Regions from separate parts of the Achromobacter sp. FW305-C-13 genome, predicted to be linked through region 2. Evidence: riboswitches for the same ligand, from Rfam matches in the RefSeq annotation. Region 2 holds a riboswitch; the other holds the start of a gene.
What was found. A riboswitch is a leader RNA that binds a small molecule or an ion and turns the genes downstream of it on or off. The one in region 2 is predicted to bind glycine.
Positions count from the first base shown of each region.

Region 1: linked by a shared signal. The riboswitch ahead of gcvT (glycine cleavage system aminomethyltransferase GcvT) and the one ahead of AC3WMU_RS01470 (D-amino acid dehydrogenase) in region 2 are both predicted to bind glycine.

Region 1 is NZ_JBYSYN010000002.1:786,562-792,960, forward strand. Features, by position in the region: gene AC3WMU_RS15085 (arginine/lysine/ornithine decarboxylase) at 1-179, shown strand, start outside; gene AC3WMU_RS15090 (BaiN/RdsA family NAD(P)/FAD-dependent oxidoreductase) at 202-1,404, shown strand; gene AC3WMU_RS15095 (superoxide dismutase) at 1,547-2,161, shown strand; gene AC3WMU_RS15100 (ZIP family metal transporter) at 2,193-3,086, shown strand; glycine riboswitch at 3,318-3,414, shown strand; glycine riboswitch at 3,449-3,573, shown strand; gene gcvT (glycine cleavage system aminomethyltransferase GcvT) at 3,665-4,765, shown strand; gene gcvH (glycine cleavage system protein GcvH) at 4,865-5,242, shown strand; gene gcvP (aminomethyl-transferring glycine dehydrogenase) at 5,313-6,399, shown strand, end outside.
Region 2 is NZ_JBYSYN010000001.1:310,296-316,694, forward strand. Features, by position in the region: gene AC3WMU_RS01465 (autotransporter domain-containing protein) at 1-2,585, shown strand, start outside; gene AC3WMU_RS01470 (D-amino acid dehydrogenase) at 2,598-3,827, opposite strand; glycine riboswitch at 3,868-3,967, opposite strand; glycine riboswitch at 3,968-4,058, opposite strand; gene ampC (class C beta-lactamase) at 4,159-5,343, shown strand; gene AC3WMU_RS01480 (3-hydroxybutyryl-CoA dehydrogenase) at 5,313-6,356, opposite strand; gene AC3WMU_RS01485 (NAD/NADP octopine/nopaline dehydrogenase family protein) at 6,350-6,399, opposite strand, start outside.

The sequences.
Region 1 (6,399 bases), on a different contig from region 2:
GCATCCCGCTGTTGATCCCGGGCGAACGCTTCAACCGCACGATCGTGCAGTACCTGCAATTCGCGCGCGAGTTCAATGAGCGCTTCCCCGGCTTCGAAACTTACATCCACGGCCTGGCCGACGAAGTGGGTCCGAATGGCGAAAAGCGCTACTACGTTGATTGCCTGATCGAAGAGTGAGGCCTGCGGGTCTGGAGTCCTGATGTTTGATGTAGCCGTACTCGGCGCCGGCGCCGCTGGCATGATGTGTGCAGCGGTGGCCGGCCAGCGCGGCTTGCGCGTGGTGCTGGTCGACCATGCCGAACGCCTGGCGGAGAAGATCCGCATTTCCGGCGGCGGCCGCTGCAATTTCACCAACATCGGGGCCGGACCCGCCAACTTCCTGTCCGACAACCCGCATTTCTGCCGCTCGGCGTTGTCGGCCTACACGCCGCAGGATTTTCTGGCGCTGATGAAGCGCCACCATATCGCCTGGCACGAGAAGCATCGCGGCCAGCTGTTCTGCGACGATTCCAGCGAATCCATCATCGACATGCTGCGCGCCGAGTGCGACGCCGGCAAGGTGCAATGGCGCATGGGCTGTTCGGTATCCGAGATCGGCCACGGTGAAGCGGGCTTTGAGCTGCGCACCGCCCAGGGCGTGATCCGCGCGGCCAAGCTGGTCGTGGCCACCGGCGGCATGGCGATCCCGCAGCTGGGCGCCACTGAATTCGGCTTGAAGATCGCGCGGCAATTCGGCCTGAAAGTCGTCGAGCCCCGGCCGGCGCTGGTGCCGCTGACTTTCGACCCCGCGCAATGGCAGGCGTTGTCGGAGCTGTCGGGCGTGGCGCTGGAAGTCGGCCTGCACACCGGGCAGGGCAAGGCGCGGGGCGAATTCCTGGAAGACCTGCTGTTCACTCACCGGGGCCTGTCGGGCCCGGCGATCCTGCAGATCTCCAGCTATTGGAAGCCCGGCGAGCCCATCGTGATTGACCTGGCGCCGGGCCGCGATCTGGCCCAGGAACTGCTGGCCGCCAAATCCGGCAACCGGCAGCAGCTGCATACCGTGCTGGCGGGGCTTTGGCCCAAACGGCTGGCCGACCGCTGGCTGCATCTGGCCGAGCAGGGCGGCAAACCCGGCCTGGCCGCGTTGCGTCTCGCCGACGCGCCGGACAAGACGCTGCGGGCGCTGGCGCAGGACATCCATCAATGGTCGCTGGTGCCCAGCGGCACCGCCGGCTACAAGAAGGCCGAAGTGATGCGCGGCGGTGTGGACACGCGCGGGCTGGACCAGAAGTCCATGCAGGCCAAGACCACGCCGGGGCTGTATTTCATCGGCGAAGCCGTGGATGTCACCGGCTGGCTGGGCGGCTACAACTTCCAGTGGGCCTGGGCGTCGGGCGTGGCTTGCGGCAAGGCGCTGTAGGGAAGGTGCCCGGCGCATAGCCGGGCGCTATGGCACGAATTGCAACAATACCATTGTGATATCAAATAAAAATACATATCATTTATGTTTTCGATATTGACTTACGCCTTCCATCGGGAAGGCGGGTCCACCGGAGACATGCATGGCCTACACCCTTCCGACCCTGCCGTACGCCTATGACGCCCTGGAGCCTCACATCGACGCGATGACGATGGAGATCCACTACAGCAAGCATCATCAAACCTATGTCACCAGCCTGAACGCGGCCCTGGACGACGCCGGGATCAGCACCGATGAACCCGTCGAAGCCCTGGTGGCCCGCCTGGACCAGTTGCCCGAGGCCATCCGTGGCGCGGTACGCAACCACGGCGGCGGCCACGCCAACCACAGCCTGTTCTGGTCGGTGATGTCGCCCGAAGGCGGCGGCGAACCTGACGGCGCGCTGGCGGCCGCCATCGAATCCGAACTGGGCGGTTTGGCCGCCTTCCGCGAGGCCTTCACCAAGGCGGCGCTGACCCGTTTCGGCAGCGGTTGGGCCTGGCTGTCGGTGACGCCGGCCGGCAAGCTGGTGGTGGAAAGCAGCGCTAACCAGGACAGCCCGCTGATGCAGGGCAATACCCCCATCCTGGGTCTGGATGTCTGGGAACACGCCTACTATCTGAAGTATCAGAACCGCCGTCCCGAATATATCGGCGCCTTCTACAATGTCGTGAACTGGCCCGAAGTGGCTCGCCGCTATGCGGCCGCGAAGGGCTGAGCGCATCTCTCTCAAGGAGGGGAGCGGCCCTATGAACACCTTCAGCCGTCATCGCGTGCGGCCCGCGGCCACCAGCATCAGCGTGTGGACGCTTGCCGTCATGGTGTCCTGCCTGGCGCTGCATCAGCTCTGGGCCTACCTGGACGTGCGCGCGCCGCACGTGGCCGACGCGCTGCTGGGCGGCTTGGTGGCGGCCGCCGCCACCGCGCTGGGCACGCTTCCCATTCTCTTCGCCCGCACCATCCCGCAGAAGGTGCAGGACAGCATGTTCGGCTTTGGCGCCGGGGTGATGCTGGCCGCCAGCGCCTTTTCGCTGGTGGCGCCCGGCATCGAGGCTGCCAAGACCCAGGGCATGGGGCCGTGGGGTGCAGGCCTGACCGTCGGCGCGGCCATCCTGCTGGGCGCGGCAGTCCTGCTGGTGATGGACCGGACCCTGCCGCATGAGCATTTCATCAAGGGCCGCGAGGGCATCGAGGCGCACCGCCTGCGGCGCACCTGGCTGTTCGTGTTCGCCATCACCTTGCACAACCTGCCCGAAGGCCTGGCCATCGGCGTGGGTTATGCGGGCAGCGACCCCGTGCGGGGCACCGCATTGGCTACAGGCATTGCCATCCAGGACATCCCGGAAGGCCTGGTCGTGGCGGTGGCGCTGCTGGCCGCCGGCTACAAGCGCTCCTTCGCCGTGGCGTTGGGCATGCTGTCCGGGCTCGTTGAACCGCTGGGCGCGGTGATCGGCGCCGCTATCGTCGGATTCTCGGCGCCGATGCTGCCGTGGGGCCTGGGTTTTGCGGCCGGCGCCATGCTTTTCGTCATCAGCCACGAGATCATCCCGGAGTCGCACCGCAAGGGCCACGAGGTTTATGCCACCTGCGGGTTGATGATCGGGTTCGTCTTGATGATGTTGCTGGACACCGCGTTGGGATGACCCGGCTGGGCGTCAGAAGGACGGGTTTTCCCCGCCGGGCCGCCCCAAGGGGAAAAAGCCCCCTTGGGGGGCAGCAAGCACGCGTAGCGTGCGCGGCGTGGAGGCCTTTTCCCCGCCGGGCCGCCCCAAGGGGAAAAAGCCCCCTCGGGGGGCAGCAAGCACGCGTAGCGTGCGCGGCGTGGGGGCCTTTCCCGAGGGCTTCTTTTCGTTGTATGCTTGGCGCCGCTGTCACGCATGTTTGCGGGAGAGAGCGGCCTTTCATTTCGGGCCGCCGCCGAAGGCGCAATTCGCCCAGAATCGCTCAGGTAACCGATACCGCACATGCTTGCCCTGTCCCGGTTTTTTACCGTGCGGACGCGGCAAAACAGTACTCTGGAGAGACCTGGCGCCGACCCTGAAGAAGGGACACAACGAGCAGCCCAGGCGCCGAAGGTGCAAACCCGCCATGCGCGGGGCAACTCTCAGGCAAAAGGACAGAGGGGCGGAAGATTCAGCCGTAGCCGCGCGGGCGTAGTCCGCCTGCCGCGACCGGCATTCCGTAACCCTGGCAGAGCCCTGCCGTCCCGGAGTTTCCGCGCATGTCCGCAACCCTCAAACGCACCCCGCTGGCCGAAGAACATATCGCCTCCGGCGCCCGAATGGTCGATTTCGGCGGATGGGACATGCCCTTGGCCTACGGCTCGCAGCTGGAAGAACACCACGCGGTGCGCCAGGACGCCGGCATGTTCGACGTGTCGCACATGCTGAACGCCGACGTCGTCGGCCCGGACGCCTTTGCCTTCCTGCAGCGCCTGGTCGCCAATGACGTGGCCAAGCTGACGGTGCCGGGCAAGGCGCTCTACTCCTGCATGCTGAACCCGCAAGGCGGTGTCATCGACGACCTGATCATCTACTTTTTCGCCGCCGACGAATGGCGCGTGGTGGTCAACGCCGGCACGGCCGACAAAGACATGGCCTGGATGCAGCGCGTGAAGCAGGCCGGCAATTTCGACGTCACCATCACCCCGCGCCGCGATCTGGCCATGGTGGCCGTGCAGGGCCCGAACGCCCGCGCCAAGGTCTGGGCTGCCCGCCCGGCCTGGCAGGCCGCAACCGAAGCGCTGACCCCCTTCGTCGCCGCCATCGTGGGCGACGACACGCTTGTCGCCCGTACCGGCTACACCGGTGAAGACGGCTTTGAAATCGTCCTGCCCGCTACCGAAGTCGTGCAGCTGTGGCGTGATCTCGTCGCCCAGGGCGTGCGCCCCGCGGGCCTGGGCGCGCGCGACACGCTGCGCCTGGAGGCCGGCATGAACCTGTACGGCCAGGACATGGACGAGCTGACGCACCCTGACCAGGCCGGCCTGACCTGGACCGTCTCCCTGAAAGACGCTGAGCGCCGTTTCATCGGCCGCGACGCGCTGGAGCAGTTCGCCACCCCCGCCACCTTCATCGGCCTGAAGCTGCAAGAGCGCGGCGTCATGCGCGCCCACATGGCCGTGCGTACGCCGGCCGGCACGGGTGAACTCACCAGCGGCACCATGTCGCCCACCCTGGGCGTGTCGGTCGGCTTTGCCCGCCTGCCGCAAGGCGTGCGTCCGGGCGACACGGTCGAGGTCGACATCCGCGGCAAATGGGTGCCCGCCCTGGTCTGCAAACTGCCGTTTGTCCGTAACGGCAAAGCCGTCGAACACTCGTAAACTCGAAGCTTCGCGCGAGCGCCGGCCCGGCCAGGGCAAGCGTCGCCCGCGCGAGGCGCGCAACACCATTCATCTACCCGCATTCCCTCAGGAGTTCCCATGAGTCTGCCCACCGATCGCAAGTACACCCAGTCCCACGAATGGGTCAAAGCTGAAGGCGACGTGTTCGTCGTCGGCATCACCGACACCGCCCAGGATCAATTGGGCGATCTGGTTTTCGTTGGCGACGTGAAGGTCGGCGCCAAGCTGAACGCGGGCGAAACCGCCGGCGTGGTCGAGTCGGTCAAGGCCGCCTCCGACATCTACGCACCCGTGGCCGGCGAAATCGTCGCGTTCAACGATGAGCTGGAAAACAACCCCAACCTGATCAACGAATCGGCCTTCACCGCCTGGATCTTCAAGATCAAGCCGGTCAACGCCGCCGATGCCGACAAGCTGCTTGACGCTGCCGGCTACGAAGCCGTCGCCAACGGCTAAAGCTGGCCCGAGGCGGGCACGGCCCCTGTGTCGCGCCCGCCCTGACGCACCACCACCCCGAGATCCCCCCATGTCGCGCGCCCTAGACACCCATACCGACTTCATTCCCCGCCACATCGGCCCCTCCGATGCCGACCAGGCCACCATGCTGAGCGTGATTGGCAGCCCCAGCCTGGACGCCTTGATCGAAGAAGTCGTGCCCGCCAAGATCCGCAGCCAGGCCCCGTTGGCGCTGCCGCCCTCGCGCAGCGAAACCGACGTGCTGGCCGAACTGAAGCAGATCGCGGGCCGCAACAAGGTCTACCGCAACTACATCGGCCAGGGTTACTACGGCACGCAGACGCCCAACGTCGTGCTGCGCAATATTCTTGAGAACCCCGCCTGGTACACGGCCTACACGCCTTACCAGCCGGAGATCTCGCAGGGCCGTCTTGAAGCCCTGCTGAACTACCAGACCATGGTCGCGGACCTGACCGGGCTGGACATTTCCAACGCCTCGCTGCTGGATGAAAGCACCGCTGCCGCCGAAGCCATGACGCTGGCCCGCCGCGGCGCCAAGTCGCAAAGCCCGGTGTTCTTCATCTCGCGCCATGTGCATCCCCAGACCATTGAAGTCGTGCGCACGCGCGCCGAAGGCCTGGGACTGGAAATCGCGGTGGGCGACGAGGCCGAAGGCCTGCCCGAGTGCTTCGGCGTACTGCTGCAGTACCCGCACAGCACCGGCTCCGTCGCCGACTATCGCAAGCTGACCGAAACCGCCCACGCGCAAGGCGCCGTGGTGGCGTGCGCCACCGACCTGCTGGCGCTGGCCGTGCTGGCCGCCCCGGGCGAGTGGGGCGCGGACATCGCTATCGGTTCGGCGCAACGCTTCGGCGTGCCGTTCGGATTCGGCGGCCCGCACGCTGGCTTCATGGCCTGCAAGGATTCGTTCAAGCGCAACATGGCTGGCCGCCTGGTCGGCGTGTCCAAGGACTCGCAAGGCAATCCGGCCATGCGTCTGGCGCTGCAGACGCGCGAACAGCACATCCGCCGCGAAAAGGCGACGTCGAACATCTGCACCGCGCAGGTGCTGCTGGCCGTGATGGCCGGCATGTACGCTGTGTGGCACGGCCCGGTTGGCATCCGCCGCATCGCCTGCCGCGTGCAGCGCAGCACCG
Region 2 (6,399 bases):
AGCAGCATGCTGTGTTTAAAGGCACCGCCGGCCAGGTGTCGGTCTCCGGCACCCAGAGCTTCAAGGGCTTGCAATTCGTGTCTGACGGCTGGCAGATCGGCCCGCTCGCGGGCGCCGGCGGGGCGTTGCAGACGGCACCCGATGGCAGCGAGCTGCGCGTGTTGGCAGGCGTGACCGCCTCCATCGGCGCGCCGATCGAGGGCAGCGGTGGGCTGGACAAGACGGGCGGCGGCACGCTGGTGCTGGACGGCGCAAACAATCACACGGGCGGCACTCGGTTGTCGGAGGGCGTGTTAAGCGTGTCGCAGGATGCAAGCCTGGGCGATGCCTCGGGCGGCCTGACGTTCAACGGCGGCACGCTGCGCGTGACGGGCCAGAGCTTCTCGCAGACGTCGCGCAACCTGCAGTGGAGCACGCAGGGCGGGGCGTTCGATATTGCGTCGGCCAGCAATCGCTTCACGGTGGGGCAGGCGCTGTCGGGCGCGGGCGACTTGGTCAAGCTCGGCGCCGGCACGCTGGTGCTGACGGGCACCAATGCCTACGGCAATACGCGCGTCGAAGCAGGCACGCTGGTGGGCAATACGGATTCGATCCGCGGCAATCTGCTGAATAACGGTTTCGTCGTGTTCGATCAGGCCGCTAGCGGAACGTTCGGCGGCGACATCTCGGGCTCGGGCGAAGCGACCAAGGCTGGCGCGGGTGTCCTGACGTTGTCGGGCCGCAGTGCGCAGAACTGGCGCGTGACGGCCGGTACGCTGGCCGCCTCGGGCGGTGCCTTGTCCGGCAATGTGGACGTGGGTGCGGCCGGGGCCTTGCATATGGACGCCCCGCAATCGAGTACCTATTCGGGCGTCCTGTCCGGAACGGGCGGCTTGTCCAAGACCGGCGCCGGCATGTTGGCGTTGACCGGCGACAGCGCGGGTTTTGCCGGAACTACCCGCATTGATCAAGGCATCTTGTCGGTCGGCATCAATGGGCAGGGCAAGCTGGGCGGCCAGGTGACGGTGGCTCGCGACGCCGTGCTGCAAGGAACGGGCACCGTCGGCGGCACCACCGTGCAGGCGGGTGGCATCATCGCGCCGGGGAACTCCATCGGCACGCTGCGCGTGGCGGGCGACCTGACACTGGAAGCCGGTTCCGTATACCGGGTCGAGGCGGACTCGCAATCCAACGAGAGCGACCGCATCGCAGTCAGCGGCACGGCCAATCTGGGTGGTTCGGTGCTGCATGTCGGCCCGGACGGCAATCTGGCGGGCGAGCGCAGCTACACGATTCTGACTGCGAACCGGATCAACGGCGCGTTCGATTCCGCATCGTCCGCGTTCGCGTATCTGGATGCGAACCTGGGCTATGACGCGCAGGCTGTCACCTTGCGCCTGGACCGCAAGCGCGTGCCGGTAGAACCCACCACGCCGTCCACGCCGGGCACGCGTCCGATGCGCTTTGCCGACGCGGCAGGCACGTCGAACCAGCGCGCCGCCGCGAATGCGCTGGACAGCCTGTCCGGTGCGAATCCGTTGTATCAGTACGTGCTGACCTTGCCGGAAGGCGCACCCGCCGGCGTGTTCGACAGCCTGTCCGGAGAGGCGCACGCCAGCGTGACGTCGGGCCTGAACAATCTGAGCGGACTGTCGCGGAACTTGCCGTTCAAGAGCTTGCGCGCCAATCTGGATGCCGGCCTTGCGCCGGGCGCCGCCACCGCACAGGCAGGCGGCACGTCGCCCGCATCGGCACTGCCGGGTTCGGCAGCGCAACCCGCTTGGGCCGAGCTTGTCGGCACCTGGCAGACGCTGGATGGCAACGGCAACGCCTCGCGCGTGGATCAGCGTACCGGCGGCGTGTTCGTCGGTGCAGACCACGCGGTGGGCGGCGGCTGGCGCTTGGGCGGCGCGTTGGGCTACACCGATAGCCGCATCCGGGTCGATGCGAATTCGTCCAAGGCGGATGTCGACAGCTACAGCGCCACGGTCTATGGCGGCAAGGCCTTCCAGGCCGGACCGGGCAAGATCAACCTGCTGGTCGGCGCCGGCTACACCTGGCACGACGTTTCCACGACACGCAACGTTGCGGTCGCGGGCCAGCAAGACAAGCTGACCGCGGACTACGGCGCCAGCACGGGCCAGCTCTTCACCGAAGTCGGTTATGCGTGGCCGGTGGCGGAGCGGGCGCAACTGGAACCGTTCGCGGGCGTGGCGTGGTCCGACACGCGTACCCGGGGCTTCCAGGAATCGGGTGGCTTGGCGGCATTGAGCGGGGAAAGCAACCGCAATTCGCTGACTACCACGACCCTGGGCCTGCGCGGCAAGACGGCGTTCTCCGCGGGTAAGACGGAGGGCGTGTTGCGTGCGGCCGCAGGCTGGCGGCACGCGTTCGGCGACGTTGAATCGCGGACCCGCCTGGCGTTCAACGGCAGCCAGCCCTTCACGGTATCCGGCGCGCCGCTGGCGCGCGACGCGGCGTTCACCGAGCTGGGCGTGGATATCGCGGTGTCGCGTTCTGCCACCATCGGCATCACCTACAGCGGCCAGTTCGGAGGCGGCAATCGCGAGAATGCCGGCTCCGTGGGCGTGACCTGGCGCTACTGATCGGGCGCCAGCTCAAGGCAGCGGCAGCGTCTTCCCGACGCTTGCCGCCAGCATCTGCGCGGTGGCCGCCGACAGGGTCCATCCCAGGTGGCCGTGGCCCGTGTTGTAGAACACGCCCGGGCGCTTGCCCGGGCCGACTCGCGGCATCATGTTGGGCGTCATGGGGCGCAGGCCGCACCAGGGCACCACGCGCGATGTCCGGATGTTGGGGAAATGCTTGCGCGTCCAGTCGATCAGCGGCTGCACGCGTTCTGCGCGGATGTCCATGTTGAAGCCGTTGAATTCCGCCGTGCCGGCCACGCGGAAACGGTCACCCAGCCGGCTGGTGACGATCTTGGCCGCTTCGTCCAGCAGGCTGACACGGGGGGCGGCGTCCCGGCTTTGCGCGTCGTCCAGGTGCACGCTGATGGAATAGCCCTTGACCGGATAGATGTTCAGCGTGTCGCCCATCTGTCGCGCGAACTTGCGGCTGACGGCGCCGGCGCAGATGACGACGGCATCGGTTTCGTGCTGCTCGCGCTGGGTGCCGCCTTCGCGCAGGACGTCCAGCACATAGGGACGGCTGTCGCGGCTGATCTGCTCGATGTCGGCGTCCTGCACGAACGTGACGCCATGGCGTTCGCACGCGCGCGCCAGGCCGCTCGTGAATTTGTGGATGTCGCCGGTGGCGTCCGACGGCGTGTAGAAGCCGCCGTGGCAATCCGTTTGCAGCGTGGGTTCGATATTGCGGGCTTCGCTGCCGGATACCGCGTACCGCTCCAGGCCGCCTGCCTGCAACAGCGCGTTCGAACGGCGGGCGGCGTCGAAGCTGGCCGCGTCGTGGTAGATGTGCAGGATGCCCCGGCGTTCCAGGTCGAAGTCGATGCCTTCGGCTTCGGCCATGTCGAAGAGATGCTGGCGTGCTTCGATGGCCAACCTCGTGGTGGCGATGGTGTTTTCGCGGTAGTTCGGGATCTGCGCCATGAACTGCGCCAGCCACGAATACTTGTGCCAGCTGAACTTGGGGTTCAGCAATAGCGGCGCGTTCTTGCGCCACATCCAGCGCAGGCCCTTCAGGACGGTGGCGGTGCTGTTCCAGACCTCGGCGTTGCTGGCCGACAGCTGGCCGCCATTGGCGTAGGACGTTTCCATGGCGGGATAGCGCTGGCGGTCGTAGACGGTGACCTGGTATCCCAGCTTGGACAAGGCATAGGCGGACGTGACGCCGGTGATACCGGCGCCAATGATGGCGATGCGGGGCATGATGGCTCCAGATTGAGTGGCCGCGGCCCGAACTGGCCGCCGCACCCCATCTGTCTTGGTACCTGAGAGCTTCACCCGCTGCGCTGATGACGGCGGGATCCCCTTCGGTGGGCGCGCACGGCGCCTCTCTCCAGATTGTCTAGACTCGCGCAGTCCTGTTGCCTGAGAGTTTCCGGGGCGGTTGCTCCGTCGGCGCCGGCCGCAAGGGCCAGTCTCTTCTGCGCGGTTTTGAATCGACGGAATAGAGAATAGCCAAGTTCTTGTCGAATGGGATTCAGGGTAAGTACTATGTCGGGCGGTCGGCAGCGGCTGGAAATGAAGGGATAGGACCATGAGAATGCAAGTTGAAAGTACCCGGCGCATCGCCTTGTCGGGGCTGGCGGTTTTGGCGCTGGGCGCAGGCGCTGCGCAGGCGTTTGCCGCGCCGACGCCTCCCGTAGACCCGACCACGGCCAGCCGCAGCATCGACGAAGCCGCGCAGGCCGTGATGCGCGAATACGGCGTGCCCGGCATGGCGATCGCCATCACGCGGGACGGCCGGCAGCAGTTCTACAGCTATGGCGTGGCCTCGCGCCAGACCCAGGCCAAAGTCAGCCGCGACACCCTGTTCGAGGTGGGCTCGATCAGCAAGACCTACACCGCGACCCTGGCGGCCTATGCCGAAGTGCTGGGCAAGCTGTCGTTGAACGACAGCCCCGCGCGCTTCCTGCCCGTCTTGCAGGGGTCGGATTTCGGGAAGCTGACGCTCGTCCATCTGGGCACGCATACCGGCGGAGGGTTTCCGTTGCAGGTGCCCGACGCCGTGCGCAACGACGCGCAGTTGATGGATTACCTGAAGGCCTGGAGGCCCCAGTACCCAGCGGGCACGTACCGCACCTATGCCAATCCCAGCATCGGGATGCTTGGGGTGGTGGCCGCCAAGAGCCTGGGCGAACCGTTCGCCAACGCCATGGAAAAGACGCTGTTTCCCAAATTGGGTTTGTCGCACACGTACATCGACGTGCCGGCCGCCGCGATGGGTGACTACGCTCAGGGCTACAACAAACAGGATGCGCCGGTGCGCGTGAATCCGGGCGTGCTGGCGGCGGAGGCCTATGGCGTGAAGACCAGCGCGCGCGACCTGCTGCGCTTTGTCGAGGCCAATCTGAATACGGCGGGCGACGCCGCTATCCAGCGCGCCGTCGCCCGCACGCACGTGGGCTATTACCGGATAGGGGACATGACGCAGGACCTGGCCTGGGAGCAGCTTGCCTATCCCGCCACGCTGGATGCGCTGTTGACAGCGAATGCGGGCACGCTGAACAGCCAGAGCCATCCGGCGGCCGCACTGAATCCCCCGCTTGCACCGCAGGATGCCGTGTGGATCAACAAGACGGGATCGACCAACGGCTTCGGGGCCTATGTGGCGTTCGTGCCGGCCAGGAAGGCGGGGGTCGTGATCCTGGCCAACAAGAACTATCCGAACGAGGCCCGCGTGCGGCTGGCCTACCGGATACTGGAAGAACTCGCGCGCTGAGCGTCAGCGGCGGTTTGGGGCTCGGCAGGGGCTGCGCCCGCGCGCGGCAGCAGTCCCATGATTTCCAGCCGCTGGCACAGCTGCCCCAGACGCTCCAATTTGTAGGCGTCCACGTCCACGCCGGCGTAGTCGTAAAAGCCCTGGGCGTCGCGCAGGCCGTTGCGGCCTTCCTGCATATTGCGAGCAATGACTTCAGGTGAGGCGAAGCGGGGGCCGATGGCTTCGGACAGGTAGCGCGAGGCGTAGTAAAGGATGTCGCCGCCGCCCCAATCGATGAATTCCAGCAAGCCCAGCACCGAAAAGCGCAGCCCGAAGCCCAGCCGGACGGCGGTATCGATGTCTTCGGCGCTGGCGACGCCTTCCTCCACCATGCGGGCGGCCTCGTTCATGGCAAGTGCCTGGATGCGGGGCACGATGTAGCCTGCGGACGGCGCGCACTGCACCGGCACCTTGCCCGCTTGGCGCAACGCCTCCAGCAGCTGCTGGGCGGCAGCGTCGCGCGTCTTGGGCCCCCGGCTGACTTCCACCAGCGGAATCAAGGCGGCGGGGTTCAACCAGTGCGCGTTCAGAAAGCGCTCGGGGTGCGGCACCAGTTCGGCCAGTTCGGTGACCAGGAAGGTGGACGTGGTGGATGCAATGACGGCGTCTGGCGTGCAGGTTTCCCCTAGCCATTGGAAGGCATCGCGCTTGGCGTCCAGCCGCTCCGGCACGGCCTCGAACACGATGCGCGCGCTTTGCAGGTCAGCCGTGGCGTCGTCGCGCCGACACAGCCGCACGCGGCCCATCACGGCATCCGCCTGGCCGGCGTCCAGCAGGCCCAGTTGGCCGAACGTGGCGAGCTCGCGGCGCAGGTTGGCCCGCACGCGGGCGTCGTGCGCGGATTGTTCTGTGGGCTGCCGCGGCTTGATGTCGATCAGCGTCACGTCCCGCCCGGCCAGCAGGTATGACAGGGTGATGCCTTCGCCCATGCGGCCGGCGCCGATCACGCAGATTCTGTCGGCCATGGTCAGCATCCTTGTGCCAGCAATTCGGCCATGCCACGGCGCGACAAGGCGT